Regions from separate parts of the Serratia sp. DFXYC6 genome, predicted to be linked through region 4. Evidence: predicted binding sites of a transcription regulator. Region 4 holds the regulator's gene; each other region holds the start of a gene.

Region 1 (7,710 bases), on a different contig from region 4:
TCAGTTGCCAGCCTTCGCTGATGCGGTACTCGGCGAGCCCCATGCCAAGCACCACCAGCGACAGCGGCGCCGCCACCTGGCCGAGCATGCTGACCGGCCGATCGACGAAGTCCGGCAGCGGCAGGCCGGTCAGGCTAAACAGCGTGCCGGACAAAATGCCGACGATCAGCGGGTTGGTCAGCACGCTGCGCGCGGTTTTAGCAAAGCCCCCCAGCGTCGGCGAGCCGTTGCGCGCCCATTCGATCGACACCGTGACCAGCGTCCACAGGATCAGGCCGTTGAACACCAGCACCAGCGCCACCGACGGGATCGCCGCCTGCCCCAGCATCACGCTGGCGATCGGTAAACCGAGCATCACGTTATTGGAGAAAATACCGCCCAGCGCAAACACCGACCCGGCGACGCCATCCAGCCGGAAAAGGTACCGGGCAACCAGGCGGCCGAGCACGAACACGATCAGGCAACTGCCGAAGAACGCGATCAACAGCCGGGCATCGACCGCCGGACGCTGCGAGAAGTCGCACATCATGCGAAACAGCATGGCGGGCAAGGCGAGGGAAAACACAAAGCGCGTCAGGCCATCGGTGATGCTGGCGGGCCATTTCCCCCAGCGAATCAGCCCATAACCCAACGCGATCAGGACGAACAGCGGTAATGACAGCACCATCTGGTGCCACAGTGACAGGATAAAGCCAGGCATCGCATTCCTTCCGGTGGTGCGGCGGCAAGGCTTGTCGTCGCAGGATTCATCGGCGCCGGATTAGAACTCCGAGCCAATCAAATCTATCCGGTCGGTGCAAATGCAGTCAACGCCCCAGTCGAGCAGCAGGCGCGCGCGATCAGGCTGGTTAACGGTGTACACCAGAATGCGCAGACCGGCGTCTTTCAACGCTTTCACCCGCTCGGCGGTCAGCGCCTTGTGGTCGATATGCAGCGAGACGCAGTCCAGACGTTCGGTCAGCTCGCGCCAGTTGTCGTCCCAGTCCTCCAGCAGCAAGCCGCGCGGCAAATCCGGCACGGTGCGTTGCGCCGCCGCCAGCGCTTCCACCGAGAAGGAGGAGAGCAACGGGTCGGTCTGCCCTTGCCACAGCAGCCGCGCCGCCAGCGCCACCACCCGGCCGGTTTCGTCGTCGCTGCCGGTGGTCGGTTTGATCTCGATATTGGCCATCAGGCCGTGTTCCCGGCAGCGTTCCGCCACCTCCGACAGCAGCGGCAGCCGCTCGCCCTTGAAGGCCGAGCTGTACCAGTTGCCGGCGTCCAGCTGCACCAGCTTATCCCACGGCAGCTCGCCCGCCACGCCCCAGCCGTTGCTGGTGCGATCCAGCGTATCATCATGCAGCAGGAAAATTTGTCCGTCCTGCGCCAGTTTGGCGTCGAACTCGATCATCTTGTGGCCGTGGCGCGCGCCGACGTCGATCGCCGCCAGGGTATTTTCCGGCGCCAGAGAACCGCCGCCGCGGTGGGCAACGATATGAGGGTAAGGCCAGGGTCTCGTCATCAATCCATCCGTAATCCGCTGTGGGTGTCAAAGAAGTGCAGCGCCTGAGCAGGCAGCTGCAAATATAGCGTACTGCCCGCCGTCGGCAAGGTTTCATGCGACAGCCGCGCGATCACCCCGTGACCGCCCCACTGGCCGTGCGCCAGATTGTCGGCTCCCAGCAGTTCCAGCGTCTGCAGCTGCAGCGGCACGCCCTGGCCTTGCGCCACCAATTGAATATGCTCCGGCCGAATGCCCAGCGTCAACGGCCGCCCCGCCCACTGCGGCTTGGCCGCCGGCAACGGCAGCGTCATGCCGTCCGCCAACAGCAGCTGGCCGCCGTCGGCGCTCAGGGTGCCGGGCAGCAGGTTCATCGCCGGCGAGCCGATAAAGCCGGCGACGAACAGCGAAGCCGGCCGTTGGTACACTTCACTCGGGGTGCCGATCTGCTCCGCCACGCCCTTATTCATCACGATCACCCGCTGCGCCAGCGTCATCGCCTCCACCTGATCGTGGGTCACGTACAGGCTGGTGGTTTTCAGACGGCGGTGCAGCTGTTGCAGCTCCAGGCGCATCTGCACCCGCAGCTTGGCATCCAGGTTGGACAGCGGCTCATCGAACAGGAATACCGCCGGTTCGCGCACGATGGCGCGCCCCATCGCCACCCGCTGGCGCTGGCCGCCGGAAAGTTCGCGCGGTTTACGCTTGAGCAGCGGCTCCAGCTCCAGGATGCGCGCCGCTTCCTCCACCCGCTGGCGGATATGCTCCTTGCCGAAACCGCGGATCTTGAGGCCGTAAGCCATGTTGTCGTACACGCTCATGTGCGGATAGAGCGCGTAGTTCTGGAACACCATCGCGATGCCGCGATCCTTGGGCTCCAGATCGGTCACGCGCCGGGTATCGATATAAATATCGCCGCTGGTGGTGCGTTCCAGCCCGGCCACCATGCGCAGCAGCGTGGACTTGCCGCAGCCGGACGGGCCGACCATCACGATGAACTCACCGTCCGCCACATCGAGATCGATCTGTTTGATCACCGGCGTTTTACCGTCGTAAGACTTGGTGACCGCCTGTAGTTTTAATCCTGCCATCGTCGTTATTTCTCGCTATCAACCAGACCGCGCACAAACCAGCGCTGCATCAGAAGCACCACCGCCAGCGGTGGCAATAAAGTCAGAATCATCGCCGCCATCACCTGGTTCCACTGGGTCGGCGCGCCGGAAGTGGAGATCATGCTCTTGATGCCCGCTACCGCGGTGCCCATCGAGGCGTCGCTGGTGATCAGGATCGGCCACAGGTATTGGTTCCAGCCGTAGATAAAGGTGATGACGAACAGCGCCGCCAGATTGGTTTTCGACAGCGGCAACACGATGTCCCAGAAGAAACGCATCGGCCCGGCGCCGTCGATGCGCGCCGCCTCCAGCAGCTCATCCGGCAGCGTCATGAAGAACTGGCGCAGCAGGAAAGTGGCGGTAGCCGAGGCCATCAGCGGCAGCGTCAGACCGGTGTAACTGTCCAGCAGGTTGAGGTTGGAGATCACCTCCACCGTCGGGAAAATACGCACCTCCACCGGCAGCATCAGGGTGAGGAAAATCAGCCAGAAGAACAGGCTACGCAGCGGAAAGCGGAAGTACACGATGGCGTAAGCCGACAGCACCGACACCGCGATCTTGCCGAAGGTGATCGCCAGCGCCATGATCACGCTGTTCAGCAGCAGCAACGAGAACGGCACTTTGAGGTTGCCCACGCCGCCCTGCCAGATATTGCGGATGTTCTCCCACAGGTGGCCGCCGGGCACCAGCGTCATCGGCACCTGAAACACCTGTTTGTCGTCCAGCGTGGCGGCGACAAAGGCCACGTACAGCGGGAACAGCACCACCAGCACGCCGATAATCAGCATCACATGGCTGAAGATGTCCAGCCCGCGTCGATTCTCAATCATTGGTAGCGCACCTTACGTTCAACGAAGCGGAACTGGATCACCGTCAGGCCGATCACCAGCAGCATCAGGATCACCGACTGCGCGGCGGAGCTGGAGAGATCCAATCCAGCGAAGCCTTCGCGGTAGATCTTGTAGATCAACGTGGTGGTGGACTGCACCGGCCCGCCGCCGGTGGCGGCGTCGATCACCGGGAAGGTATCGAAGAAGGCGTACACCAGATTGACCACCAGCAGGAAGAAGCTCACCGGCGCGATCAGCGGTAGCACCAGATGGAAGAAGCGGCGTACCGGACCGGCGCCGTCGATGGCCGCCGCCTCCACCAGCGAACGCGGGATCGACTGCAGCGCCGCGAGGAAAAACAGGAAGTTATAGCTTATCTGCTGCCATACCGAGGCCAGCACCACCAGGAACATCGCCTGGCCGCTGTTTTGCGCATGGTTCCAGTTATAGCCCAGCCCATTGAGGAAGTGGGTGATCAACCCGAGACCGGGGTTGAACAGAAAAATCCACAGCACCGCCGCCACTGCCGGCGCCACCGCATAGGGCAGGATCATCAGCGTGCGGTAGAGGCGGCTGCCGCGCAGCACGTAGTCCACCAACGCGGCGAAAAACAGCGAGACCGCCAGCCCGATGCCCGCCACCAGGAAGCTGAAGATCAGCGTGGTGTAGAACGAGTCGAGATAGTAAGGATCCTGGAACAGCTGCTTAAAGTTATCCAGCCCGACAAACTGGCTGGACAGGCCGAACGGATCGAGGCTCTGCACCGAATACCACAGCGCCTCGCCGGCGGGCCATAAAAAGAAGACGGCGGTAATCAGCAGCTGCGGCAGCACCAGCGCATAGGGCAACCAGCTGCAGCCGAAACCGGGACGGGAAGATGACATAGCAGTTAAACCATTAATCGGGCACGGAAGGATCGGCGTGAAGACGCGGGCCCGGTCCGCCGGGCCCGCGACGCAGGGTTATTTGGTTGATGCTTCGAAGCGACGCAGCAGCACGTCACCGCGCTGCACGGCGGCGTCCAACGCCTGCTGCGGCGTTTTCTTGCCGGTCCACACGCCTTCCAGCTCCTCATCCACCACGCTGCGGATCTGCGGCATGTTGCCCAGGCGCAGGCCCTTGGTGAACGGCAACGGCGGCTTGTTCAGCATCTGGCGAGTGGCGACGTCGGCACCCGGGTTCTTGTCGTAGAAGCCCTGCTGCTTGGTCAGATCGTAAGCCGCGGTGGTGATCGGCAGATAGCCGGTCTTCTGGTGCCATTCGGCGGCGATTTCCGGTTGCGCCAGGTACTGCAGGAACTCGGCCACGCCCTTGTAGGTGGCGGCGTCTTTGCCGTTCATCACCCACAGGCTGGCCCCGCCAATGATGGCGTTCTGCGGCGCATTTTTCGCGTCAGCGTCGTACGGCATCATGCCGACGCCGTAGTTGAATTTGGCGTAGTGCTTGATGTCCGCCAGCGAACCGGAAGAGGCGGTGGTGATGGCGCAATCGCCGTTGTAGAACTTCTCGGTGGATTCGTCTTTGCGGCCGAAGTAGGTGAAATCACCCTTCTTGTTCATCGCTTCGAGCAGCGCGATATGCTTGACCTGCAGCGGTTGGTTGAACTCCAGCTTGGCACTGGTGCCGCCGAAACCGTTGTTTTCACTGGCAAACGGCACGCCGTGCCAGGCGCTGAAGTTCTCCAGTTGGATCCAACCCTGCCAGCCGCTGGCGTAACCGCACTTCATGCCGGCTTCGCGCAGCTTGGCGGTATCCGCCGCCAGTTCCTGCCAGGTTTTCGGCGGTTGATCCGGGTTCAGGCCGGCCTTTTTGAAGGCGTCTTTGTTGTAGTACAGCACCGGCGTGGAGCTGTTGAACGGCTGCGACAGCAGATGCCCGCTCTTGTTGTCGGTGTAATAGCCGGCCACCGTCGGCACGAACACCGATTCGTCGAAGTTGATGCCGGCCTCTTTAAACACTTCGTAGACCGGCTTGATGGCTTTGCTGGCCATCATGGTGGCGGTGCCCACTTCGTAAACCTGCAAGATCGCCGGCGCCTTGCCGGAGCGGTAAGCGGCGATGCCCGCCGCCAGGCTCTGTTCGTAGTTGCCTTTATAAACCGGCACAATCTTGACGTCGCTGTGCGACTGGTTGAAGCGATCCGCCAGAGAGTCCACTTCTTTACCCAGTTCGCCTTCCATCGAATGCCAGAACGGGATTTCTGTCGCCGCCAGCGCCTGGGCGCTGACCGCCAGGGTCAATGCGACGCACAGCGTGGTTTTGCGAATAGCGTAGGTGAGCATGCCTAACTCCTGAAAAAGCTGGTGTAAAAGCGCGTGAGCGAAAAGAATCAGTTTTTTGTTCGGAAGCTAACATGCCATGCGCGGATGACAGAAAAATAACCGTTAGATGACAGCCACATGACGGCAAGGTGAAGTGAAGATGGCGGTTTGATGTCGGCGGCGGGCATCAGCTCCGCCGCCGCGAGGCTTATAGCGAACGGCGCAGGCGCGCCACCGCTTCTTGCATCTGCTGCTCGGTGGCAGTGGCGAACGACAGGCGGAAGGTCGAACGATCCGGGTTGTCGGAGAAGAAGTATTCCCCCGGCACGAACACTACGCCCTGCTGCAGCGTGGTGTTCAGCCATTCGGTGGCGTTGAACGGCTGGCGGAAACGCGCCCATAGGAACATGCCACCCTTCGGTTTATCGAAGGTGATGTAGTCGCCCAGCTCCTGCTCCACCAAACCGGCCAGGATCTCACCCTTCTGTTTGTAGGCGGCGCGGATCTTCTCGATCTGGGCCGGCAGGCGATCCAGGCCGAGGTAGCATTCGACGATGCTCTGCGACAGGGCGCTGGCGTGCAGATCCGCCGCCTGTTTGATGATCGCCACTTTATGCAGCAGGAACGGCGGCAGGATCGCCCATCCCAGGCGCAGGCCCGGTGCCAGGATCTTGGAGAAGGTCGAGGTATAGATGATGTGGTCGGTATTGCCCAGCACCCGCTGCGACACCTGATGCAGCGTCGGGTGGCGCTCTTCGGTGAAACGCAGCTCGCCGTACGGATCGTCTTCGATGATCAGGAAGTTATGTTCGGCGGCCAGCTTCACCAGCAGTTCGCGGCGCGCGGCGCTGAGGGTGATGCCGCTCGGGTTGCCGAAGTTCGGCACCACGTACACGCCCTTGATACGCTGGGTTTTCAGCAGCTCGGCCAGCTCTTCCACCACCATGCCGTCGCTGTCGGACGAGACCGACATGATGTTGGCTTCCGCCAGTTCCAGCGTTTGCAGCGCCGCCAGGTAGGTCGGGCGCTCCACCACGAACACGTCGCCCGGGTTGACGATGGCGCGCATCACCAAATCCAGTGCCTGCTGAGAACCGGCGGTGACCATCACCTCTTCCGCGCGCGCGGTGACGCCGCGCTCGGCGCACAGCGCGCAAATGCGCTCACGCAGCAGCGGGCTGCCCTCGGTCAGGCCATACTGGAACGCGCTTTTCGGCTGTTCGGTGATCGCCTGCTGGGTGGCAATGCTCAATCCTTCGAAATCGAACAGCGCATCAGAGGGGATGCCGCCCGCCAGCGAAATGACGTGTTCCATCTTGCTGTGCTTAAGCAATTCACGGATGGCCGAACTTTTTACGTTAACGATGCGCTGCGCGAGTAACCCTTCTGTCTTCATTTCTTCTTCTCGTACCTGATTATTTTAATTCGTAGGGGGGCGGATTAACCGCCCAGATACGCCGACCTCACTGCTTCGTTGGCTAACAATGCAGCCCCCGTATCTTCCAACACCACGCGGCCGTTTTCCAGCACATAACCGCGGTCCGCCAATTTCAGCGCCTGATTGGCGTTTTGCTCCACCAGGAAGATAGTCATGCCCTCTTCCCGCAGCTGCTGAATGATGTCGAAGATCTGCTGGATGATGATGGGCGCCAGCCCAAGCGAAGGTTCGTCGAGCAGCAGCAGCTTCGGCTGGCTCATCAGCGCGCGGCCGATGGCCAACATTTGCTGCTCGCCGCCGGACATGGTGCCGGCGCGCTGGCTTCGGCGCTCCAGCAGGCGCGGGAACAGCGTGAACACCCGTTCGATGCGCTGTTGATACTGGTGACGATCGGCGAAGAAGCCGCCCATCGCTAGGTTTTCTTCCACCGTCATGCGCGAGAAGACGCGCCGCCCTTCCGGTACGATCGCCACCGCTTCACGCATGATGCGCGAGGTTTGCCACTGGGTGATGTCCTGGCCCTGAAAGACGATGCTGCCTTCGCTGGCGCGCGGTTCGCCGCACAGGGTGCCGAGCAGCGTGGTTTTACCGG
Region 2 (7,710 bases), on a different contig from region 4:
AGGTGCTGGTTGGCGATCTCCGGGTTGGTCGTGACCAAGAACTGGCCGCCGACCGGGAAGCCGCCGTAACCGTCGGCCTCAGGGATGCCGGATTTCTGCAGCAGGGTCAGGGACGCGCCGCCTGCGCCGATGAACACGAACTTGGCGTTAACGGTGGTTTCTTTACCGTCGCGGTTCAGATCGGCAACGGTTACGCTCCAGGTCTGGTCGGCGTTGCGCTTGATGTCGCGCACTTCGTGGCTCAGGTTCAGCTTGAACTTGTCGCTGGCGCTCAGTGCGTCAACCAGCTGGTGGGTGATCACGCCGAAGTTAACGTCGGTGCCCAGCGGCATGCGGGTCGCGGCGATTTTCTGCGCCGGATCGCGGCCGTTCATCACCAGTGGCGCCCACTGTTTGATTTGCGCAGGGTCTTCGGAGTATTCCATGCCGCGGAACAGGGTGCTGTGCTGCAGCGCCGCGTAGCGTTTACGCAGGAAGTTGACGTTGTCGTCGCCCCACACGAAGCTCATGTGCGGCACGCTGTTAATGAAAGATTTCGGATCTTTCAGGACATTGTTTTTCACCTGATAAGACCAGAACTGACGGGAGATTTCGAAAGACTCGTTGACCTTCACCGCCTTGCTGATGTCGATGGTGCCATCGGCTTTTTCCGGCGTGTAGTTCATTTCGCTGAAGGCGGAGTGGCCGGTACCGGCGTTGTTCCAGCCGTTGGAGCTCTCTTCCGCCACGCCGTTCATGCGCTCGTACATGTCGATGGTCCAGGTCGGCTCCAGCTCATGCAGATAGGTACCCAAGGTGGCGCTCATGATGCCGCCGCCGATCAACACCACGTCGACGGTTTTATTCTTCTCTTCAGCCGCCGCCTGTTGCGTAACGCCAAACAGGCTGAGACTGAAAATCAGGACGAGTAATTTTCTCATTGAATTAAATCTCTTGTGTGTAAATTCTACTCATTGCAGGTGAAAGAATTTAGCGGGAGTTACCCTGGAAATAATGAAGCCGACCGCCCGGCGTGAGCCGATAGGCAGCAATAATGCCTTTTTGTTAATAGGGTTTTTAACGAAAAGTGAACTATTGCAGGCCGTCCGGGTGCAAATTGATCGGTTCACGTTACTGGCGGGGTATTATTGTTTGCGAGAATGTTAAAAACTACTTTTGTAACTAAAAAAAATGAATATAAGCAAAAATAGGCCGGTTGCTGTCGTAGTAATAAACAAAGAGGGAAGAAAGGTCGTATAACCGCGTTATTTTCGGGGGTTAATTGTCGCGCAATTAAACGTTATTTCGTTATCACACAATAATTGCGGTTAAATTGCAAATACCTATCGGTAACCAATAATAAATGGCCGCCGTTGCGGGCGGCCATCGTGCAGAAGGCGGTTACTTGATGCCCATCGCATCGCGCATGGTGAAGAACAGATCGGTCTGATCGGTCAATCCCACCACGTTGGCGGCGTGCGGGCCGTAGGCCGCGACGCGCAATTGGGTGCCGGTGTGCCCCTGCGACTCTTCTTCCGAGTTGCCGTAGCTGAGGGTCATCGGCGCGCCGTCTTTGGTGGTCAGCATCTGGGTCAGGCCCGGCGCTTTGGCGTCGGCGGCGACGATCTGGCTGGAGTGTGCATGGTCGGCGGTGACGATCACCAGCGTGTTGCCGTCGGCGCGGGCGAAGGCCAGCGCTTTTTGCACCGCTTCGTCCAGATCGACGGTTTCACCAATCTGCCCGCACGGGTTAGCGGCGTGATCCTGCTTATCGATCGACGCGCCCTCTACCTGCAGGAAGAAGCCGTTCGGGTTATCTTTCAACAGTGCGATCGCTTTTTCGGTCATCGCCGCCAGCGTTGGCGTGGCCGCGGTGCGCGCCGGGTTGTTTTCGCAGGTTACCGCCGGCTTGTCGAGGTTGCCGTGATAGCTGGCTTTCGGCCCCAGCCAGCGCACCGGCATGTTGCCGTCGGCGAACAGACCCAGCAGCGGTTTTTGCTGGTTGGCCAGCGTAACGGCCTGCAGCTCATCCGCGTTGCTCACCCACTGGTAACCTTGCGCCGCCGCCTGATCTTTCAGCGATTTTCCTCGCCATTCGCCGCTTTTCGCCAGCTGGTTGAAGGACTTCGCGCCGCCGCCCAGCGTGACGTCGGCGCGGGTTTTCAGCAACTGCTCGGTGATGGAGCCGCGGCCGCCGTTTTCCAGCGCGTTAGCGGCGCATTTCTCGCTGGTTTCCTCCGGGCCGTAGCATTTGCGCGAGGTGACGTGCGACACCAGCGCCGCCGGCGTAGCGTCTTGCAACTCGGCGGTGGAGACGTTGCCGGTGGCCTTGCCGGCCGCCTTGGCGATCTCCAGCAGCGTCGGCTGATCTTTGCCGTTCACGTCCACGCCGAGCGCGCCGTTATAGGTTTTCACCCCGGTGGTCCAGGCGGTGGCGGAGGCGGCGGAATCGGTCACGTAATCCGGCTTGTGGGTTTTCTTGTCCAGCGAGTAGTGGGTGTATTGCCCGGTCAGCGGCAGGGCGTCGATGCCCTTGAAGTAACCGCCTGCGCCTTCAGCGTAGTTGCGCGCGGCGGTGATCTCGGAATCCCCCATGCCGTCGCCGATCAGCAGAATCACGTTTTTCGCCGTTTTGTCCGACAGCGACGCCTTCAGCGCGGCGGTCTGATCGCCGGCCAGACGACGGGCGCCGCCCGGTTCGGCGAGGTTGCCGCGCGCGGCGCGTTCGGTCAGGCCATCGGCATTGGCCGAGGTTTCCGCCGCGATGGCGGAGGAACAGAGCAGGGCGGACAGCACGGCGCCGGCGATCAGGGATACAGCAGGTTGCATGGGGTAAGCTCCTTGTCGTAATACAACAATGTAAATAACATCAAATTGTTACGAAAGGAGAGTAGAGCAGAGGGATGACAATTTTATGACAATGAAAGACGGGATGGCCCGGCGGCCACCCCGTTTGACAATCAGGCCGCGCGCGCCGGAATAGCCAGCCCGCGCTGCACCGCCGGCCGCGCCAGACCGCGCTCCAGCCACTGCGCGACGCGCGGGAAACTGTCGAACGCCACCAGTTCGCGCGCCTCATAGAAGCCGATCAGGTTACGCACCCAGCCCAGCAGCGAAATATCGGCGATGGTGTAGTCCGCACCCATGATCCAGTCGCGGCCTTCAAGGCGCGTTTCCAATACGCCGAGCAGGCGTTTCGATTCGTTTTTGTAACGCTCCAGCGGCCGCTTGTCTTCATATTCGCGCCCGGCAAACTTGTGGAAGAAACCGAGCTGGCCGAACATTGGGCCGACGGCGGCCATCTGGAAGAACACCCACTGAATGGTTTCGTAACGCTGCGCCGGATCCTGCGGCAGGAAACGGCCGCTCTTTTCCGCCAGGTAGAGCAGAATGGCGCCGGATTCGAACAGCGGCAGCGGCCGGCCGCCGGGGCCGTCGGGATCGATGATCGCCGGGATCTTGCCGTTCGGGTTCAGCGCCAGGAATTCCGGCGTCCAGGTCTCGTTGTTGCCGATGTCGATCAGGTGCGCTTCATAAGGCAGGCCGATCTCTTCCAGCATGATGGACACTTTGACGCCGTTCGGCGTCGGCAGAGAGTAGAGCTGCAGCCGTTCCGGGTGCTGAGCCGGCCAGCGTTTGACGATCGGGAATTGGGTGGAATCGAGCATGGAAACTCCTCGGGTTGGCGGGGTTGCTTAAGCGTACCCCTTGAGTATTGCAGTAAAACTACCCCGCCGCCGGGTTACACCGTGAGGTCAAAATGTGCGGCCAGCGCTTTTTTACCGGCGGGGGGCAGCTGCAGTTCGCGGCTGTCGAGCCGGCGGACGATCCAGCCGCGTTGGATAAAGGCGGCTAACAGCGCGGCGCCCAGCGCGCCACCGAGGTGAGAGCGGCGTTCGCTCCAGTCCAGGCAGCCGCAGGCGAAGCGGCGGCGGGTGGGAGCGGGGGAGCAATCGACGCCCAGCCGCGCCAGCGCGGCCTGACCGATGTCGCTTAACCGGTAGTCTTCCTCGCCGGTCAGCCAGTTCAGCGCATGCAGCCGATCGTGCAGCTTCACCGCCACCTCGCCCGCCATATGGTCGTAACAGGTGCGAGCATATTGCAGCGAGGTGGGCGTGCTGCTTTTCACCGACGGGCGCGGCACGCCCGCCAGCGCCATCAGACCCTCCAGCGCTGCGGCCACCGGTTGCCCGGCCAGCCGAAAATAGCGATAGCGCCCCTGTTTGACGCAGGCAATCAGCCGCTGCTCCAGCAGCTTCGCCAGATGTGCGCTGGCGGTAGACGGGGCGACCTCGACCGCCGCGCTGAGCTCGGTGGCGGTGTAGGCGCGCCCATCCATCAACAGGCACAGCATGCGCGCCCGGGTGCGGTCGGCGATGGCGGCGCTCAGCGCCGCTAAACGATCTTCTATCTCGATGTTATGCATACTTCGAGGTTAGACGAAGTATGACGGCGCGTCCATCGCTAGCCTGTAGCTATCGCAGTCTGGTGCTGTGCGTCCGTGTCCGCTGGATATTGATGAGCGGGCGTTGAAATCGGTGCAGTGGCGCCGTTCACTGAATGCGCGCGTGCCGGAATTTTACCGTTGAGAGGAGACGAGGATGATTGCCGTGATTTTTGAACTGCAGGCCGCCGACGGGCTGCGCGATACCTACCTGACGTTGGCGGCGGAGCTGAAGCCGCTGCTGGCGCAGATCGATGGATTCATTTCCATCGAGCGGTTTCAAAGCCTGGCCGATCCTGCGCGCCTGCTGTCGCTCTCCTTCTGGCGCGACGAGGCGGCGGTGCAGCAGTGGCGCAATCTCGAGCAGCACCGGGCGGCGCAGGCGCGCGGCCGTGGCGAAGTGCTGGCGCAGTATCGGCTGCGGGTGGCGGAGGTGGTGCGGGACTACGGGCTGGAAAGTCGCGACCAGGTGCCGCAGGATAGCCGTTGTTATCACCGTACCTGAGAAAAAGCCCGCCGCCGGCGGGCTTTCACCCGCTATTTCGCCTCGCTGCCCACCTTCATCGCCCCGGCGTAGCTGGCGCCCATCCCCCAGGCGGCGCCGTGGTCGCGAGCGATCTGCAATACGCCCCCCGCCGTGGCTTTACGGCTCCAGTCCTGCTGCCATTCCAGCATCAACGCTACCCAGTTGATGGGCGTGGCGCCCGCCTGAACCAGACGCTGCATGGCGTTGTTTTGGCTGTCTGGCGTAATGTCGCCGGTGACGTCCGACAGGATATAAACCTCATAACCCTCGCCCAGGGCGGACAGCGCCGGCAGCATCACGCAGCTGGCGGTCCACAGCCCGCCGATGATGATTTTCTTGCGGCCGGATTGTTTGATCAGATCCACCACGCGCCGATCCTGCCAGACGTTGATGGCGGTGCGGTCGTACACCTGCAGGTCCGGGCGCGCCTGCGTCACCTGCTGGAATACCGGCCCGGCGAAGCTTTTGGCGTTGGCCGAGGCCAGAATGGTCGGCACGTTGAACACTTTGGCGGCCTTGGCGATGCCGGCGGCGTTATTCACCAGATTGGTTTGATCGATAGAGGAAATGGTCATGCCGAACATGTCCTGCAGATCGACCAACAGCAACAGGCTGTTGTCGGCGGTCAGCGGCTGCACATAACCCGCCTGGCGGCTATCGGCGGCGGGGGATTGCGCCAGCGCGGCGACGGGGGCGGTGGCGGCGCTCAGGCCGAGCATCAGGGCGAACAGGGTCTTTTTCATTATTAACTCCATTATTATCAGTAGATTAAATTCACTTACCACTCAGGGAAGCGGTTGGATAAAGTCTACTTAGGTTGTTGGGGTTAATAATCTGTGTTTTATTGAATTTATAATTAACTATCAGGACATAATATGGACGTGCTACTGACGATGCGCGCCTTTCGCCGCGTGGTTGAGCGCAACAGTTTCTATAAGGCGGCGGAGGATCTGGCGATCACGCCGGCGGCGTTGAGCAAGCAGATTAAGCAGTTGGAAAGTCGGTTGGGGACGCTGTTGCTCGTGCGCACCACCCGCAGCATGAGCCTGACCGAAGCCGGGCAGATCTATTACCAGGAAGCCTGTCGGTTGCTCGGCGAGTTCGACGCGCTGGAACAGACGGTTGCCGCCAGCGCGCAGCAGGTCTCCGGCACGCTGCGGGTCAATGCGCCGCTCTCATTCGGCCTGACGGTGCTGTCGCCGCTGTTGCCGCTGTTTATGCAACGTTACCCGCAGTTGCAGGTGGAACTGACGCTGGACGACAGGGTATTGGACGTAGTGGCGGCTGGTTTCGATATTTCCTTGCGCATTCGCCGACGGCTGCCGGACTCTTCCCTCAGCGCCCGGGCGCTGGGTGAAGTGCACCAGCGAATTTGCGCCGCGCCCGGCTATTTGGCGCAGCACGGCATGCCGCAAACGCCGAATGAATTACAGCGACACAGCTGTCTGGCCTATTCCCTGGCGGAAAGGCCGGGGCAGTGGCAGTTCACCGCCGGCGAGGAGAGCCTGAGCGTGGCGTTCACGCCCCGGTTGATCGCCAACAACAGCCTGATGCTGCGGGATATGTTGGTGGCGGGATTGGGCATCGGTTCGCTGCCGTCGTTCGTGGCGGATCCCGAGATCGCCGCCGGCAGGCTGGTGCGGCTGTTCCCTGAACAGATTGCCGACGTGCATCAGGTCTTCGCGGTTTACCCGACGCGCCGGCATGTGCAGCAGAAAGTGAGTTTATTCACCGAGTTTGTGCGAGAGCATGGATTGATGACGGCGAATTGACAACGGCGTACGGTTGTCATATTCATTAGCTATGAAAAAATCCTACCGCCCATTCGCGCAAATTATTATCACCCTTCTCCAGAGGGTGGGGTAGCGCGTGTGTCGCCAATAAAAACCCGCCGGCAGGCGGGTTTTTTTATCCCCTTCCGGCAACGACCGGAGAACGTCATGAAAACCTACCCTGCAGTTTTACACCTGATGTGCGGCAAGGCCGGCGCAGGCAAATCGACGTTGGCGCAGCGTTTGGCCCAGCAGCCGCAAACGCTGTTGCTGAGCGAAGATGCGTGGCTGGCGACGCTGTATGAACAGGAGATGGCCAGCCTGCAAGACTACGCGCGCTGCTCCGACCGGTTGCGGCGGGCGCTGGGCGGGCACCTCGTTCAGCTGCTGCGCGGCGGTTGGTCCGTGGCGCTCGATTTCCCGATGAATACGCCGGACAGGCGGCGCTGGGCCAAAGCCTTGGCGGAGGAGGCCGGCGTCGCGCACTGCCTGCACTTTCTCGACGTCAGCCATGCGCAGTGCCTGAACCGGATAACGCTGAGAAATGCGCGCGGCGAACACCCGTTTACACTGAGCGAGGCGGAGTTTGAGCACCTGGCGCAGTATTTTGTTCCCCCGGCGGAAGAGGAAGGGATGACTATCTTGCGTTATGGCGAACGGGACTGAAAACCGGCGCCATGACGGCGCCGGCAACAGGGTTAGGCTTCGGCGTTAAACGCGTTGTGGAATGCGACTTCCGCGCACGGCAGCGCGCCCTGGAAGGCGATGGCGCGGAAGTAGTCTTGTGGCACGCCCGGCAGGGTCAGCGCGTCCTGCGCCTGGAAGCCGAAACGGCCGTAATAGCTCGGCTCGCCCAGCACCACGCAGCCTGCGGCGCCGCGTTCCTGCAGCTCGGCCAGCAGCCGGCGAATAAGCCGGCTGCCGATCCCCAGGTTCTGACAGGCCGGCAGCACCGATACCGGCGCCAGCCCGAACCAACCGACGGCGCC
Region 3 (7,710 bases), on a different contig from region 4:
CCAAAAATTTATTCCCCTGGTAATAGACTCTCACAGAGTGTAGCAACCAAATTGCTCCTTTCAGTGTAGCCGTACTCCAAGACGTATCTCAAGAGCAACTTCCTATTTAATCAAATAAAACAGCTGCGAGAATGGCTATTGCCAGCAACGCTTTGTCATGTCTTTTGAGCCGGGTTAAAGACGATAGTTACTAGATAAGGCGTAACAGCCGAACTGAACAGAGGAGCGCACATAAAGTCCCCATCCAAATTTTCGATCCTGAGTATCGGCTGTTGCATGACGCCTTCGGCTGGCAGGATGACGATTTTAACCGCAGCAACCGACAGGCGCTGGAGGCGAGTTTTCTCGACGGCAACACTAAAATGAAATTAATGAATCAGCTCAAGGCCGGGCCAATGTGACCCGGCACGTGTCAAGGCTGCGCGGGTTTTAACGCCCCTGCGCCGCCAGCGCCTGGGCGCAGGCCCAGGCCGAACTCCAGGCCCACTGGAAGTTGTAGCCACCCAGCCACCCGGTCACGTCCACCACTTCGCCGATGAAATAGAGCCCCGGCACCTTGTGGGCCTCCATCGTCTTGGAAGAAAGTTCGTTGGTGTCGACGCCGCCGAGCGTCACTTCCGCCGTGCGGTAGCCTTCGGTGCCGTTCGGCTGCACGCGCCAGTTCTGCAACAGATCAACCAGCGCCGCTTGTTGCGGCGCATTCAGCTGCTTCAGCGTCGCCTCCGGCAGTTGTCCCAGGGTCTGCAAGCACTCCACCAGCCGCTTCGGCAAATGCAGCGCCAGGGTGTTTTTCAGGCTTTGGTTCGGGTGCTCTTGGCGTTGGTTATCCAGGAAGCCCGCCAGATCCAGCTCAGGAAGTAAGTTAACGCTCACATACTCACCCGGTTGCCAGTAGCTGGACAGCTGCAATACCGCCGGCCCGGAGAGGCCACGGTGGGTAAACAGGATGCTTTCGCGGAAGCTGACGCCGTTCTCGGCGGTGATCACCGCCGGCACCGACACGCCGGATAGCGTCTGCACATGCTCCAGCAGCGGCTTATGCAGGGTAAAAGGCACCAGCCCGGCGCGCGTCGGCAGCACTTTGAGGCCGAATTGCTCCGCCAGTTTGTAACCGAACGGCGAGGCGCCCAACCCCGGCATGGATAATCCGCCGCTGGCCACCACAAGTGAGCGAGCACTTACTTTTTCGCCATTGAGCGCCAGCTGGTAGCCGTTCTCGCTTTTCTCCACGCCCAGCACTTCGCTGCGCAGGCGCATCGTCACCTGGCCCAGCTCGCACTCTTTGACCAGCAGATCCACCACCTGCTGCGCCGAATCGTCGCAGAACAGCTGCCCCAGCGTTTTTTCATGGTAGGCGATGCCGTAGCGGTTGATCAGATCGATGAAGTCCCACTGGGTGTAGCGCGCCAGCGCCGACTTGCAGAAGTGCGGGTTGTTCGACAGATAGGCCGCCGGTTCGGCGTACATGTTGGTAAAGTTGCAGCGCCCGCCGCCGGACATCAGGATCTTGCGGCCCGGTTTTTTGCCGTTGTCGAGCAGCAACACGCGGCAACCGAGTTGCCCCGCCTGCGCGGCGCAAAACATGCCGGCGGCACCCGCCCCAATCACTACGACATCAAACTGTTCCACCTGAGCCTCACTTATCAAAACCACAATCGCGACAAAAGAGCGCCATATTACGCCGTTTCGCCGCCGGTCACCGCCAAATTCACGGCGGCAGATTGTAAAGCCCCGGCGCCGCCAACGCCACAGTAAGAAAATATTACAGAGGTCAGAGGAGAATAACGCGTTGATATTCAATATTTTTGTTATAGGCGCGTCATCGTTTCGTCATGTCCAAATCAAAAAAACGTCATATTTTCCTTTTCCCCGGCCCCGGTTGTCACTGATAATGCGCGGCGTTCATGTCCACAAACTGGCGTAACGCTTATGCTGCATTTGTTCGCTGGCCTGGATTTCCATACCGGCCTGATGTTAATTCTCGCATTGTTGTTCGTGTTGTTTTATGAAGCCATCAACGGTTTTCATGATACGGCCAATGCGGTCGCTACAGTTATTTATACCCGCGCCATGCGCTCGCAACTTGCGGTCGTGATGGCAGGTTTGTTCAACTTTCTTGGCGTAATGCTCGGCGGTTTGAGTGTTGCTTACGCCATCGTCCACTTGCTGCCTACCGATCTGTTGTTGAACGTCAGTTCAGCACACGGATTAGCCATGGTCTTCTCCATGCTGCTGGCGGCAATCATCTGGAACCTCGGCACCTGGTATTTCGGTCTGCCGGCCTCCAGTTCCCATACGCTGATAGGCGCAATCATCGGTGTCGGTTTAACCAACGCCCTGATGACCCACACTTCAGTGGTGGATGCGCTTAACGTCCCGAAAATGATTGGCATTTTCCTTTCTCTGCTGTTCTCGCCGCTGGTCGGCATGATGGTGGCGGGAGTGATGGTGTTCGCCTTGCGCCGCTATTGGAGTGGCACCAAGAAACGCCAGCGTATCCACATGACCCCTGCGGAACGTGAAAAGGTCGACGGCAAACGCAAGCCGCCGTTCTGGACCCGTATCGCGCTGATCCTGTCGGCGATTGGCGTCAGCTTCTCGCACGGCGCCAACGACGGCCAGAAAGGCATCGGCCTTATCATGCTGGTGCTGATCGGCGTTGCGCCGGCCGGCTTCGTGGTCAATATGAATGCAACCGGTTATGACATCACCCGTACGCGTGACGCCGTGACCCACCTGCAGCAATATTACCAGCAGCACGGCGACGCGCTGTCGCATGCGGTGTCGCTGACGCCGCTGGTGCCAAGCCCGGATGACGAAGCGGCGTCTGGCAAACCGGCCGAGTTCCACTGCGACAGTTCTCGCGCCATGCCGGCGATCGAGCTGGCTCAGGGCATGCTGACCAACCTGCAAAGCTACGATCAGCTGACGGTTGACCAGCGCAGCCACCTGCGCCGCCTGCTGATGTGCGTGACCGACACGGCGGATAAAGTCGCCAAGCTGCCGGAAACCTCATCCGCCGACCAGCGCTTCCTGAAGAACCTGCGTCAGGATCTGCTGCAGACCGTCGAGTACGCGCCGATGTGGATCATCGTCGCCGTCGCGCTGGCGCTGTCGCTCGGTACCATGGTGGGCTGGAAACGCGTGGCCACCACCATCGGCGAGAAGATCGGCAAGAAAGGCATGACCTACGCCCAGGGCGTATCGGCCCAGATGACCGCGGCGCTGTCGATCGGCGTGGCGAGCTATACCGGCATGCCGGTCTCCACCACCCACGTCCTCTCTTCGGCGGTTGCCGGGACGATGATCGTGGACGGCGGCGGCGTGCAGAGCAAAACCGTGAAGAACATCCTGTTGGCCTGGGTACTGACCCTGCCAATCTCGATTCTGCTTTCCGGTGCGCTGTATTGGATTGCGTTGAAGCTGATCTAAGCGATAAGCATCATGAGGAAGGCGGCCGCAGGGCCGCCTTTTTTTTGCCTGCATCAAGGGAAACAGAAAGGCATTAATACCAAATCATCATCGCTATCAGGCAGATGACCACCAGGCCGCACAGGGCCGAGGTCAGCATAAACTGCCCGCGCACCCGCTCACAGCGGCGAATAAACTCCGGATCGTGGTGTTCGACATAGCGCTGCGCAAAGATATAGCGCACCAGCCTCAGCTGCTTGCTGGGTTGGCCGTGGGCGGTGAAGAAGCCGCCGCCGTCGACGTATTGGTACAGCAGCGGGTCACAGCCGCGCAATACCACCAGCAGCGCGCGCAGAGAAGAGTAATACCGCACCATGTTTACCACACACACCACACATAAGGCCCAAAACAGCGCGACGGTACTGATCATGATTGCCCCCTCAAGGCGTTGTTATCCGCGGCCATCCGCCGGGTCCAACCGCCCTACCTCATTACCCGATACTCTGCTGGAGCTTACCGCTCTCATCCCCTTTTTTTGCCTGCACGGGCCACGCCCATAACCCACCGCCTCCGAAGACGTTGCCGCAGCGCACGATGAGATTTGCACGGCATGGTTCTACTCAGAGGAGAAATGATGAGGCCCATATCCATCATTGTAGGTTAATGAAACGCAAACTGGCCTGAGCAGTGGATAAAATTTACCGCCCTGTAGCGAAAAGTCACCTGCCGGGGCGTTATAAGCGATAACCGTCCGTTTCGATTATGTCGCTTTTCTGGATAGTCTATCCCGCGCCACGCCGCTGATCTTTCCCCCCACGCTGGCTAGACTCAGGTTTCCGTTACGCTCATCCAAGGAAACTGTTATGGCAAACCATTCAATCAAGGGAAAAACCGTCCTCATCGCCGGCGGCGCCAAAAACCTCGGCGGGCTGATCGCGCGCGATTTGGCTGAACAAGGCGCCAAAGCGGTGGTGATCCACTACAACAGCGCCGCTTCCAAAGCCGAAGCGGAAAAAACCGTCGCCGCCATTCAGGCCGCCGGGGCGCAAGGTGTCGCGCTGCAGGCCGATCTGACCACCGCGGGCGCGGTCGAGAAGCTGTTCGCCGATGCGGTCGCCGCCGTCGGCAAGCCGGATATCGCCATCAATACCGTCGGCAAGGTGCTGAAAAAGCCGCTGATCGACATCAGCGAAGCCGAGTACGACGAGATGACGGCGGTCAACGCCAAAACCGCGTTCTTCTTCCTGAAAGAAGCGGGTAAGCACCTTAACGACAACGGCAAAATCTGCACGCTGGTCACCTCGCTGCTCGGCGCCTTCACGCCGTTCTACGCCGCTTATGCCGGCACCAAGGCGCCGGTGGAGCACTTCACCCGCGCCGCCGCCAAGGAGTTCGGCGAGCGCGGTATCTCCGTGACGGCGGTCGGCCCCGGCCCGATGGATACCCCGTTCTTCTACCCGGCAGAGGGTGCGGACGCCGTGGCCTACCACAAGACGGCGGCGGCGCTGTCGCCATTCAGCCAAACCGGCCTGACCGATATCGAAGACGTGGTGCCGTTCATCCGCCATCTGGTCAGCGACGGCTGGTGGGTAACCGGCCAAACCATCCTGATCAACGGTGGCTACACCACCAAATGAACCCGGCGGGGGCACCTATCGCCCCCGCACCTGCTCGCGCGCAACCGCGCCATGCGGCTACACTCTACTGTCAGAAACGGCGCCAAGGAACAGCAGATCAGCGAGATGGACAGATTCAATCAATACCGCGTATTCGTACAGGTGGCGGAAATGGGCAGCTTTATCCGGGCGGCCCATGCGCTGGAGGTGCCGCGCGCCTCGGTCTCCGCCGCCGTGCAGCAATTGGAAACGCAGCTGGGCGTGCGCCTGCTGCACCGCACCACGCGGCAGGTGCGGCTGACCGCCGACGGCGAACAGCTGCTCGAGCGGCTGCGCCCGCTGCTGGCCGAAGTGGAAGACATCGATCAGTCATTTCAGGCCAGCCAACGGCAGGCCTCCGGACGGCTCAGCGTCGACGTGCCGAGCCGCATCGCCCGCCGGCTGATCGCTCCGGCGCTGCCCGGCTTGCTGCGGCGCCATCCTCACCTGCAGCTGGTGCTCGGCTCCGCCGATCGCGCCATCGATCTGGTGCAGGAGGGGGTCGACTGCGCGGTGCGCGTCGGCGATCTGCACGACAGCAGCCTGGTGATGCGGCCGCTCGGCCATATCGCGCTGATCAACTGCGCCAGCCCCGCCTACCTGAGCGAATTCGGTCATCCGCTCCACCCCGGCGATCTTGCCGAGGGGCACTGGAGCATCGGCTACGCCTCGCCCAGGACCGGCCGCGAATCCCCCTGGGAATACCTAACCGGCGACGGCCATACGCAACGGCTCGAACTGCCCAGCCGGGTGGTAGTCAACAACGCCGAAAGCTATATCGCCTGCTGCCGCGCCGGGCTGGGGCTGATGCAAATCCCGCGCTACGACGTACAACACCTGCTCGACGCCGGTGAACTGGTGGAAGTCCTGCCCGGTTACCGCGCCGCCTCCATGCCGATCGCCCTGATCTACCCCCATCGCCGCCAGCGTTCCCGCCGTTTGGCGGTGTTTCATGAGTGGTTTGAAAGCCTGTTGCAGCCGCATCTGGAGCGCTGATTGCACATTTAGCGCTATACTTTGTTTAATAACGCTTATAATTCAAGCGGTCAGACCGTTAAAACCCGCATAACCCATAGGCTTTTACGCCACGCGGGTGTACAACAAAAGGTATCGTGCGCAGAGATTTTCGATGCGGCGCAGTGTGATCGCCCCAACATATCATTGCGTTATCCGAATGATACTATGGAACCAACAGCGCCAGGCGGGTACACGGAACGCCTGCTAACCCTTTTTAATCGGCATGTTTATGGAAGGAGTATTCTTATGGCTTACAAACACATATTGATCGCGGTAGACCTATCCCCGGAAAGCAAGATCCTGGTAGAAAAAGCCGTCTCTATGGCGCGGCCGTATAACGCCAAAGTTTCTCTGATCCACGTCGATGTCAACTATTCCGACCTCTATACCGGCCTTATCGACGTCAATCTCGGCGACATGCAAAAACGCATCTCTGAAGAAACCCATCAGGCGCTGACCGAGCTGTCGCAAAACGCCGGCTACCCGATCACTGAGACCCTGAGCGGCAGCGGCGATCTGGCGCAGGTGCTGGTGGACGCCATCAAGAAATACGATATGGACCTGGTGCTGTGCGGCCACCATCAGGACTTCTGGAGCAAGCTGATGTCTTCCGCGCGCCAGCTGATCAATACCGTGCACATCGATATGCTGATCGTGCCGCTGCGCGATGAAGAAGACGAATAAAGTAAGCGTTTGCTAACTTAACTGACCAACGCCCGCGCCCTGCGGGCGTTTTTCATGCCGCCACGCCGATTAATCGCTTGATAATCAACCGCCCTCCGATGATATAGTCGCTAAAGACACAACATCCTCCCCCGAGCATCGCCTATACCCATATTTATAAGAAATAGCGGGGGAAATTTAATGCGAAAAGGAGTTATCCATGGAATATGCCGTATCGGTAGAGTCTTTCCTGTCCTCGTTACAACGCCATAACCCTCACCAGCCGGAATATCTGCAGGCGGTGCGCGAAGTGTTCACCTCGCTGTGGCCATTTATCGAGCGCAACCCGCGCTATCGCGAACAGGCGCTGCTGGAGCGCCTGGTGGAGCCCGAGCGTATTATTCAGTTCCGCGTCAGCTGGGTGGACGATCGCGGCCAGGTGCAGGTCAACCGCGCCTTCCGCGTGCAGTTCAACTCGGCCATCGGCCCCTATAAGGGCGGCATGCGCTTCCACCCGTCGGTAAACCTGTCGATCCTGAAGTTCCTCGGCTTTGAGCAGACCTTCAAGAATGCGCTGACCACCCTGCCGATGGGCGGCGGCAAAGGCGGCTCCGATTTCGATCCGAAGGGCAAAAGCCAGGGCGAGATCATGCGTTTCTGCCAGGCGTTGATGACCGAGCTGTATCGCCACTTGGGCCCGGACACCGACGTGCCGGCCGGCGACATCGGCGTCGGCGGCCGTGAAGTCGGCTTTATGGCCGGCATGATGAAAAAACTGTCCAACAACACCGCCTGCGTGTTTACCGGCAAGGGCCTCTCCTTCGGCGGCAGCCTGATCCGCCCCGAGGCGACCGGCTACGGCCTGGTGTACTTTACCGACGCCATGCTGCAGCGCCACGGCCTGGGCTTTGAGGGCATGCGGGTGGCGGTATCCGGCTCCGGCAACGTGGCGCAGTACACCATC
Region 4 (7,710 bases):
CAGGCCGGCGCCGCGGCCGATCGGCGAACTGAGGGCGTCGATGCCGCCGCCGACGCGCGCCAGCGCGATGACGGTGATGACCGGCAGGCCCACGGCGGTGATCAGGAAGCCCAGCGCCGCAGTCCAGACATGTTCACCGGACTGCAAGCCGACCATCGGCGGGAAGATGATGTTCCCGGCCCCAACGAATAAGGCAAAGGTCATAAAGCCCAGTGCCAGGATATCTTTTGACGTTAAACGATGACTCATACGATGTCGTGTTGCCTGTTCAAATGAAAAAAATTGTCCGATAGCGTGGTGGCGAAACGCCCCACCCGGTTGCCGGCATGCCCGATCGTCGCCGCGCCAAATAAGCACCCTAAACGCAGTCGATCCGGCGTTTATGTCCCTATTCGAAAGTGGCCGCTCATGAAGATGGGCAAAATTTTAGGAGTTATAAAAATGGAGGTTTAATCCGACAACGAAGGCTAAGGTAAACGTTTATAGCGCTTCAAGGCAAGACGCACGGCGAAAAGCAGAGCTATCGACCATATAAACTTTAGCCACCAGTCGATCATATTGGCTATCAATAAATATACACTACATGATTTGTATCATTTTTGAACAATGAATTCACGAAACGTGAAGCATATATCACTTTACCGCGCGAAAACGCCAATAAATGCCCGATTTTCGCGTGGCATAAGCTCCGTTTTGCCGTGAAAAAAGGCGAAAATTACGCCGCTTTTTGTCGCTTATTGCATCGTGGCCGGCGCGAGCGGTGGCAACCCGAGCGCCTGGCGGGTCTTCTGCAGCGCGGCCGGCGGCAGTGGCAGATAGCCGTCGTGATTGACCAGGCTTTGCCCTGGTGTCGACAGCACGCGATCGAGAAACGCGGCGGTCAGCGGCTCCAGCGGTTGATGGGGGGCTTTATTGATATAGATATACAGATAGCGCGACAGCGGGTAGCGATCGTTGCGCACGTTGGCGGCGGTAGGTGCGACATAGTCTTCTCCCGACTCCGCCAGCGGCAGCAGCCGCACGCCGCTGGCGCGAAAACCGATGCTGGCGTAGCCGATGCCGTTGAGCGAACCGGCCACCGCCTGCACTACCGAGGCCGAACCGGGCAGCTCATTGACGCGCGGCATGAAATCGCCGCCGCACAGCGCGCGCAGTTTGAAATAGCCGTAGGTGCCGGACGCCGAGTTGCGGCCGAAGCGTTGCAGCGAGCGCGTCGCCCAGTCGCCGCGCAGCCCCAGCTCGCCCCAGCGCGTCAGCGGCTGGCTTTCGCCGCAGCGCCGGGTGGCGGAGAAAATGCGGTCGAGCTGCTGCAGGTTGAGGCCGCGCAGCGGATTGTCCTGATGCACCAACACCACCAGCGCATCCACCGCTACCGGCACCGCCAGCGGCGCATAGCCGTAACGGTGTTCGAACGCCGAAACCTCGGCCGCCTTCATCGGCCGGCTCATCGGGCCCAGCTGCGCGGCGCCCGCCGCCAACGCGGTCGGCGCGGTCGACGAACCGGCGGCCTGGATCTGCAGGTTGACGTTGGGATAATGCTCGCTGAAATCCTGCGCCCACAGCGCCATCAGATTCGCCAGCGTGTCGGAGCCGACGCTGGACAGGTTGCCCGCCAACATGCCGTCAGGCTGCGCCAGCGCGCCGCGTCCGGCCAGCAGCGCCAGGCAAAGCAACAGCCCTCGGGTGATTCGGGTCATACCGGTGTCTCGCGTTAATTTTTCACCGCATTCTCTGATAAAGCGGCGGGAACAATCAACCGATTGGGCAAGGTAAAGATAAAGCGGGTGCCGATCCCCGGTTCGCTGAGGATCTCCAGCCGCGCGTCGTGATGGCTGAGCGCGTGCTTGACGATCGCCAGCCCCAGCCCGCTGCCGCCGGTCTGGCGCGAGCGGGCCTTGTCGACGCGGTAGAAACGCTCGGTCAGGCGCGGCAGGTGCTCGGCGGCGATGCCAGGCCCGTTGTCGCTGACCTGGAACTGCGCGCCATGCGCCGTCTGCTGCCAGCTGACTTCGATATGGGTGCCCTTCGGCGTGTGGTTGACCGCATTGTACACCAGGTTAGACACCGCGCTGCGCAACTGGTCTTCATTGCCGAACACGTTGAGCTGTTCGTTCACCCGGAAGGTGATCTCGTGATTGCCGCCGCTCAGCGATTGCGCCTCACGCTGCAACACCCGCAGCATCAGCGGAATATCCACCCGCTCGTTCATGTCGACATTGGGCGCCGCCTCGATGCGCGACAGCGTCAGCAGTTGCTTGACCAGCCCGTCCATCCGGCGAGTCTGCTCTTGCATGGTGCTCAGCGCCTTGCTGCGCAGCGAGCCATCCTGCTCTTCGTCGCCCATCATCTCCAGATAGCCCTGCAGCACCGTCAGCGGCGTACGCAGCTCATGGCTGACGTTGGCGAAGAAGTTGCGCCGCGCGCCCTCCAACTGACGCATCTGGGTGACGTCGCGCGCCACCATCAGCAATTGCCCTTCGGAATACGGCATCACGCGGAATTCGACGTAGTGTTCGTTGTTCAGCTGCAGCGTCAGCGGGCGCGAAAACTCCTGCTGTTGCAGATAGTGGCTGAATTCCGGATAACGCAGCAGGTTAAGGATGTGCTGGCCGTTGTCTTCCGGCCAGCGAAAGCCGAGCAGATGCTGCGCCAGCCCGTTGCACCAGAAGATATTGCCTTCGACGGTGGTCATCACCACCGCGTCAGGCAGCGATTCGGCCCCGCTGCGAAAGCGCTTGATCAGCAGCGCCAGCTCGCGCCGGCGGCGGCGGTTGCGCTGCTGCATCTGATACAGGCCATAGAACAGCGGCTCCCAGCTCCAGCGGCCGGGCGGCGGCGTCATGCTGCGGTCGATCCACAGCCAATGGGAGAGTTTGAGCTGGTTGTAGAAATTCCACACCAGCGCAGCCAGCGCAGAGGCCAGCAGGAACCAGGGCAGATAACCGAAAATCAGCCCCAGCAGTAAGGCGGGCAGACAGAAAAGAGCCAGCTCCAAAGCCAGCCTCTTCCACGACAGACGTTCTAACACGGCATATTCTCCAGCGCGGCGCGATCAGTAGCGCGTTGAGAACCGGTAGCCGGTGCCCCGAACGGTTTGAACCATTTTATCATGCCCACTGGTTTCTAACGCCTTGCGGAGCCGACGGATATGCACGTCAACGGTACGGTCTTCCACATAAACGTTAGTGCCCCAGACGTGATTAAGCAACTGCTCGCGGCTATAAACCCGCTCCGGGTGGGTCATAAAGAAGTGCAGCAGCTTGAACTCGGTCGGCCCCATATCCAGCGCCTGATCGTTCGCCATTACGCGGTGGGAGGACGGATCCAGGCTCAACCCTTGCATTTCAATCACTTCTTCCACCGCCATCGGCGAAATGCGGCGCATGACCGCTTTGATGCGCGCCACCAGCTCCTTGGGCGAGAACGGCTTGGTGATGTAATCATCCGCCCCCACTTCCAGGCCGCGCACCCGGTCTTCTTCTTCGCCGCGCGCGGTCAGCATCATCACCGGGATATCGCGGGTCAGCGCTTCGCGCTTCATATGTTTGATAAACTGAATGCCGGAACCACCGGGCAACATCCAGTCAAGCAACACCAAATCAGGGAACGGCTCAGACAGACGCGTCACGGCGCTGTCATAATCTTCGGCTTCCAACGGTTGGTAACCATTCTGTTCCAACACAAAGCACACCATCTCACGGATCGGCGCTTCGTCTTCCACCACCAGTATGCGTCTTGCCATCGTCAATCCTGCCAATGTGTTAGCGACTTTTCGGGCGCCATTATGCGTCAGTTTTGTGACACTTTTATGAAAAAAACCGGCTGTTATAGGCAGTAAGCATAGCGATTATTTCCCGCAGTAAAGAAAAATCATCCGGTTGTCATCATCATTGCGCCGGGACAGCCGCCGCCGCGGCCTTTATAATCATCGCCATTATCTTTGCATCCGGGAGTGTCATGCGCCTGATCCACACCTCTGACTGGCACCTTGGCCAGTACTTTTTCACCAAAAGCCGCGCCGCCGAGCACCAGGCTTTTCTGAACTGGCTGATCGAACAGGTAGATCAGCAGCAGGTGGATGCGCTGATCGTCGCCGGAGATCTGTTCGATACCGGCTCGCCGCCCAGCTATGCCCGCGAGCTGTACAACCGCTTCGTGGTGGAACTGCAGCGTACCGGCTGCCAGCTGGTGGTGCTGGGCGGCAACCACGATTCGGTCGCGACGCTGAACGAATCGCGTGAACTGCTTTCCTGCCTGAACACCACGGTGATCGCCAGCGCGCAGGGCGCCCCGGAACAGCAGATCGTGGTGCTTAACCAACGCGACGGCCAGCCGGGCGCGGTGCTGTGCGCCATCCCGTTCCTGCGGCCGCGCGATCTGCTCACCAGCCGCGCCGGCGAATCCGGCGCGCAGAAACAGCAGGCGCTGCAGGAAGCCATCGCCGAACATTATCAGACGCTGTATCAGGCGGCCTGCGAGCGCCGCGACCAGTTGGGCCAGCCGCTGCCGATCGTCGCCACCGGCCACCTGACCACCGTCGGCGTTACCACCTCCGACTCGGTGCGCGACATCTATATCGGCACCCTCGACGCCTTCCCGGCGCAGGCCTTCCCCCCCGCCGACTATATCGCGCTGGGCCACATTCACCGCGCGCAGAACGTCGCCAAATCGGAGCATATTCGCTATAGCGGCTCGCCGATCCCGCTGAGCTTCGATGAGCTGGGCAAAGCCAAAAGCGTCTTCCTGGTGGATTTCGCCGACGGCGCTTTGCAGCGGGTAGAAACGTTAACGATCCCGCAGTTTCAGCCCATGCAGCTGATCAAAGGCGATCTGGCCGAGATCGAACGGCAGCTGCGGCAATTTGCCGACTATGCCGGCGAGCTGCCGGTGTGGCTGGATATCGAAGTGGCGACGCAGGACTACCTCAGCGATATCCAACGCCGCATCCAGCTGATGGCGGATGCGCTGCCGGTGGAAGTGGTGCTGCTGCGGCGCAGCAAAGAGCAGCGCCGCCAGGCGATTGCGCAGCAGGATAAGGAAACGCTCAACGAGCTGAGCGTCAACGAGGTGTTCGAACGGCGCCTGGCGCAGGAGGCCGACATGCCCGAAGCACGCCAACGGCGGATGCACCAACTGTTCCGCCAGGTGGTCGAGGCGGTGCAACACAACGCCGAGGAGACGAATTCATGAAGATCCTCAGCCTGCGGTTAAAAAACCTCAACTCGCTGCAGGGCGAATGGAAAATTGACTTCACCGCCGAGCCGTTCGCCAGCAACGGTCTGTTCGCCATTACCGGCCCGACCGGCGCGGGCAAAACCACCCTGCTGGACGCCATCTGCCTGGCGCTGTACCACCAGACGCCGCGTCTCAACGTCACGCCAAGCCAGAATGAACTGATGACCCGCCACACCGCCGAATCGCTGGCGGAGGTCGAATTCGAGGTCAAGGGCGTCGGCTATCGCGCCTTCTGGAGCCAGCGCCGCGCCAAAAACGCGCCGGACGGCAATCTGCAGGCGCCGAAGGTCGAACTGGCGCGCCGCGAGGACGGCAAGATCCTGGCGGACAAAGTGCGCGACAAGCTGGAGCTTACCGCCGCCATCACCGGGCTGGACTTTGGCCGCTTCACCAAATCGATGATGCTGTCTCAAGGGCAGTTCGCCGCGTTCCTCAACGCCGACGCCAACGATCGCGCCGAGCTGCTGGAAGAGCTGACCGGCACCGAAATCTACGGGAGGTTGTCCGAACAGGTGTTCGAGTCGCACAAGCAGGCCAAAACCGACCTGGATGCGTTGCACCAACGCGCCAGCGGCATCGAACTGCTGAACGACGAGCAGCGCCAGTCTCTGACCGAACAGCTGGCGGCGCTGAGCGCGCAGGAAATCGCTCTCGGCGAACAAACCCAGCGCCAGCAACAGGCGCTGAGCTGGCTGCAGCAATGGCAACGCCTCCGGCAACAGCAAAGCGAGGGGCAATTGCGGCTGGACACCGCCCAGCGCGAGCAGGAGGAGGCCGCCCCGCAGCTGCAGCGGCTGGCGCTCAGCGAACCGGCCGAGAAATTGCGGCCGCTGCGCGGTGAACGCGATCGCTGCCGCGCCGAGCTGCAGACGATACAACAGCAGGCAGCCCAGCTGACGCAACAGCAGGAACAGCAGTCGGCGCAGTTGACCCCGCTGCAGCAGGCGGTGGAGAAAACCCGCCAGGCGCAGCAAGCGCATGCCGAACACATGCGGCAACAGCAACAGTTGATCGACGAGCAGGTCGCCCCGCTCGACCATCAAATAGCCCAACTGCAGTCGACACAGGCCGAACGTAGACAGGCCGGCGATGCCGCCGCACAGCAGTGCGCCCAGCAGCAGACCGCGCTGGAGCAGCTCACCGCTCAGCGCAGCCAACTGACGAGGCAGGCCGCACAGCATCAGCAGCAGTTGAACACGCTGACCGAAGCGCTGGCCGTTCAACAGCAACAGCAGCAGGCGCTGAAGGCGCAAACGCCGCTGGCCCCGCTGCGCCAGCGCCTGAGCGTCCTGGCGGATCTGCGCCCGACGCGCCAGCAGCTGTTTACTCTATCCTCTTTATCGCAGCAAATCGTTAAACGGCTGGAACAACAGCGGCAAGAGCTAAACAGCGGTCAACATGAACTTACCCAGTTGGAACCACAGCTAGAACTCATCCGTCAGCGATTTAAGCAGCAGAAAGCCCACCAGGCCGATGTTGAAAAAACCTATGCGCTGGAACAACGGATCGTGGGTCTGGAGGCCGAGCGCGCCCGTTTGCAACCCGGCGCCCCCTGCCCGCTGTGCGGCTCATGCGAGCACCCGGCGGTAGAACAATACCAAGAGATAAAACTGTCAGAAACCGCGCAACGTCTGGAGCAAATGAAAGTCCAGACCGAAGCATTGCAAAAACAAGGCGTCGAGCTGCGAGCCCGTTACGACAACCTGCAACAGCAATTGCAGCGTCAGCAGCAAACCATCGCGCAGGATGAACAACAGCTGGCGGGCCAACAGCAGCAGTGGCGGCAGCTCAGCGCGCCGCTGGCGTTCGACTTTACGCTGGCGGATGGCGAGCAACTCAGCGCCTGGCTGAACGGCTGCGACGACGAAGAACGGCGCGGGCAACAGGCGCTGCAGCAGCATGAACAGGCGGCGCAGGCGGTACAGCAGGCGAAGGATGCGCTCATCGCTCTGCAAACGCAGCAGCAGCAGACGCAGCAACAGCTGGCGTTGCTCGAAGAACGCTTTACGCTGCTGCAGAAAGCCCACGCCGACAGCCTGCAACAGCAGCAAGAGCTGCAACAACGCTGGCAAGAAGGCGAGAAAACCCTTGCCGAACGACGCGCGCTGCGGCTGGCGCTGTTCGGCGAACAGCAGGTCGCCGAGGTGCGCGAACAGCTGCGCGCCAAACAAACCGCCTGTGAACAGGCCAGTTTGCAGGCCGCCGAGCAGTGGCAAAAGGCGCAGGAACTGCGCGAGCGCCTGGCCGGCCAGCAGTCCGGGCTGCAACAACAACACACCCAGATGCAGGAGCGGCTGCAGCAGGCGCAGCAGCAGTGGCAGCAGGCGCTGGCCGACAGCGAATTCGCCGATGAAACCGCCTTCGCCGCCGCGCTGCTGGACGATGTCCTGCGCCGCGAATTGCAGCAGCGCAAAGAGCAGTTGCAACAGCGGCAGGTAGAGGCCACCGCCCTGCTGACACAGGCGACGCAAACGC

What was found. Region 4 encodes PhoB, which activates phosphate uptake and scavenging genes when phosphate is short. Its sites were predicted from a motif close to CTGTCATAAAACTGNCNNAT; they were not measured.
Region 1: ugpB (sn-glycerol-3-phosphate ABC transporter substrate-binding protein UgpB) is a predicted target of PhoB. The motif match lies at 5,795-5,814, and genes of this name have one in related genera.
Region 2: phoA (alkaline phosphatase) is a predicted target of PhoB. The motif match lies at 2,881-2,900, and genes of this name have one in related genera.
Region 3: pitA (inorganic phosphate transporter PitA) is a predicted target of PhoB. The motif match lies at 1,905-1,924, and genes of this name have one in related genera.

The regions. Positions count from the first base shown of each region.
Region 1 is NZ_JBXUNV010000005.1:267,775-275,484, reverse strand. Features, by position in the region: gene AC2CGQ_RS22305 (AEC family transporter) at 1-700, opposite strand, end outside; gene ugpQ (glycerophosphodiester phosphodiesterase) at 761-1,498, opposite strand; gene AC2CGQ_RS22295 (sn-glycerol-3-phosphate import ATP-binding protein UgpC) at 1,498-2,568, opposite strand; gene ugpE (sn-glycerol-3-phosphate ABC transporter permease UgpE) at 2,574-3,419, opposite strand; gene ugpA (sn-glycerol-3-phosphate ABC transporter permease UgpA) at 3,416-4,303, opposite strand; gene ugpB (sn-glycerol-3-phosphate ABC transporter substrate-binding protein UgpB) at 4,382-5,701, opposite strand; gene AC2CGQ_RS22275 (aminotransferase-like domain-containing protein) at 5,889-7,076, opposite strand; gene livF (high-affinity branched-chain amino acid ABC transporter ATP-binding protein LivF) at 7,121-7,710, opposite strand, start outside.
Region 2 is NZ_JBXUNV010000001.1:2,464,559-2,472,268, reverse strand. Features, by position in the region: gene AC2CGQ_RS12085 (malate:quinone oxidoreductase) at 1-920, opposite strand, end outside; gene phoA (alkaline phosphatase) at 1,381-2,808, opposite strand; gene AC2CGQ_RS12075 (glutathione S-transferase N-terminal domain-containing protein) at 2,940-3,647, opposite strand; gene AC2CGQ_RS12070 (ArsR/SmtB family transcription factor) at 3,722-4,405, opposite strand; gene AC2CGQ_RS12065 (antibiotic biosynthesis monooxygenase family protein) at 4,581-4,928, shown strand; gene AC2CGQ_RS12060 (isochorismatase family protein) at 4,961-5,692, opposite strand; gene AC2CGQ_RS12055 (LysR family transcriptional regulator) at 5,825-6,721, shown strand; gene AC2CGQ_RS12050 (P-loop nucleotide/nucleoside kinase family protein) at 6,890-7,387, shown strand; gene AC2CGQ_RS12045 (GNAT family N-acetyltransferase) at 7,420-7,710, opposite strand, start outside.
Region 3 is NZ_JBXUNV010000006.1:151,096-158,805, forward strand. Features, by position in the region: gene AC2CGQ_RS23145 (BaiN/RdsA family NAD(P)/FAD-dependent oxidoreductase) at 430-1,629, opposite strand; gene pitA (inorganic phosphate transporter PitA) at 1,930-3,432, shown strand; gene uspB (universal stress protein UspB) at 3,506-3,841, opposite strand; gene AC2CGQ_RS23160 (SDR family oxidoreductase) at 4,275-5,048, shown strand; gene AC2CGQ_RS23165 (LysR family transcriptional regulator) at 5,154-6,062, shown strand; gene uspA (universal stress protein UspA) at 6,330-6,767, shown strand; gene gdhA (NADP-specific glutamate dehydrogenase) at 6,967-7,710, shown strand, end outside.
Region 4 is NZ_JBXUNV010000004.1:266,499-274,208, forward strand. Features, by position in the region: gene brnQ (branched-chain amino acid transport system II carrier protein) at 1-249, opposite strand, end outside; gene AC2CGQ_RS20230 (PstS family phosphate ABC transporter substrate-binding protein) at 735-1,697, opposite strand; gene phoR (phosphate regulon sensor histidine kinase PhoR) at 1,712-3,028, opposite strand; gene phoB (phosphate response regulator transcription factor PhoB) at 3,053-3,742, opposite strand; gene sbcD (exonuclease subunit SbcD) at 3,958-5,190, shown strand; gene sbcC (exonuclease subunit SbcC) at 5,187-7,710, shown strand, end outside.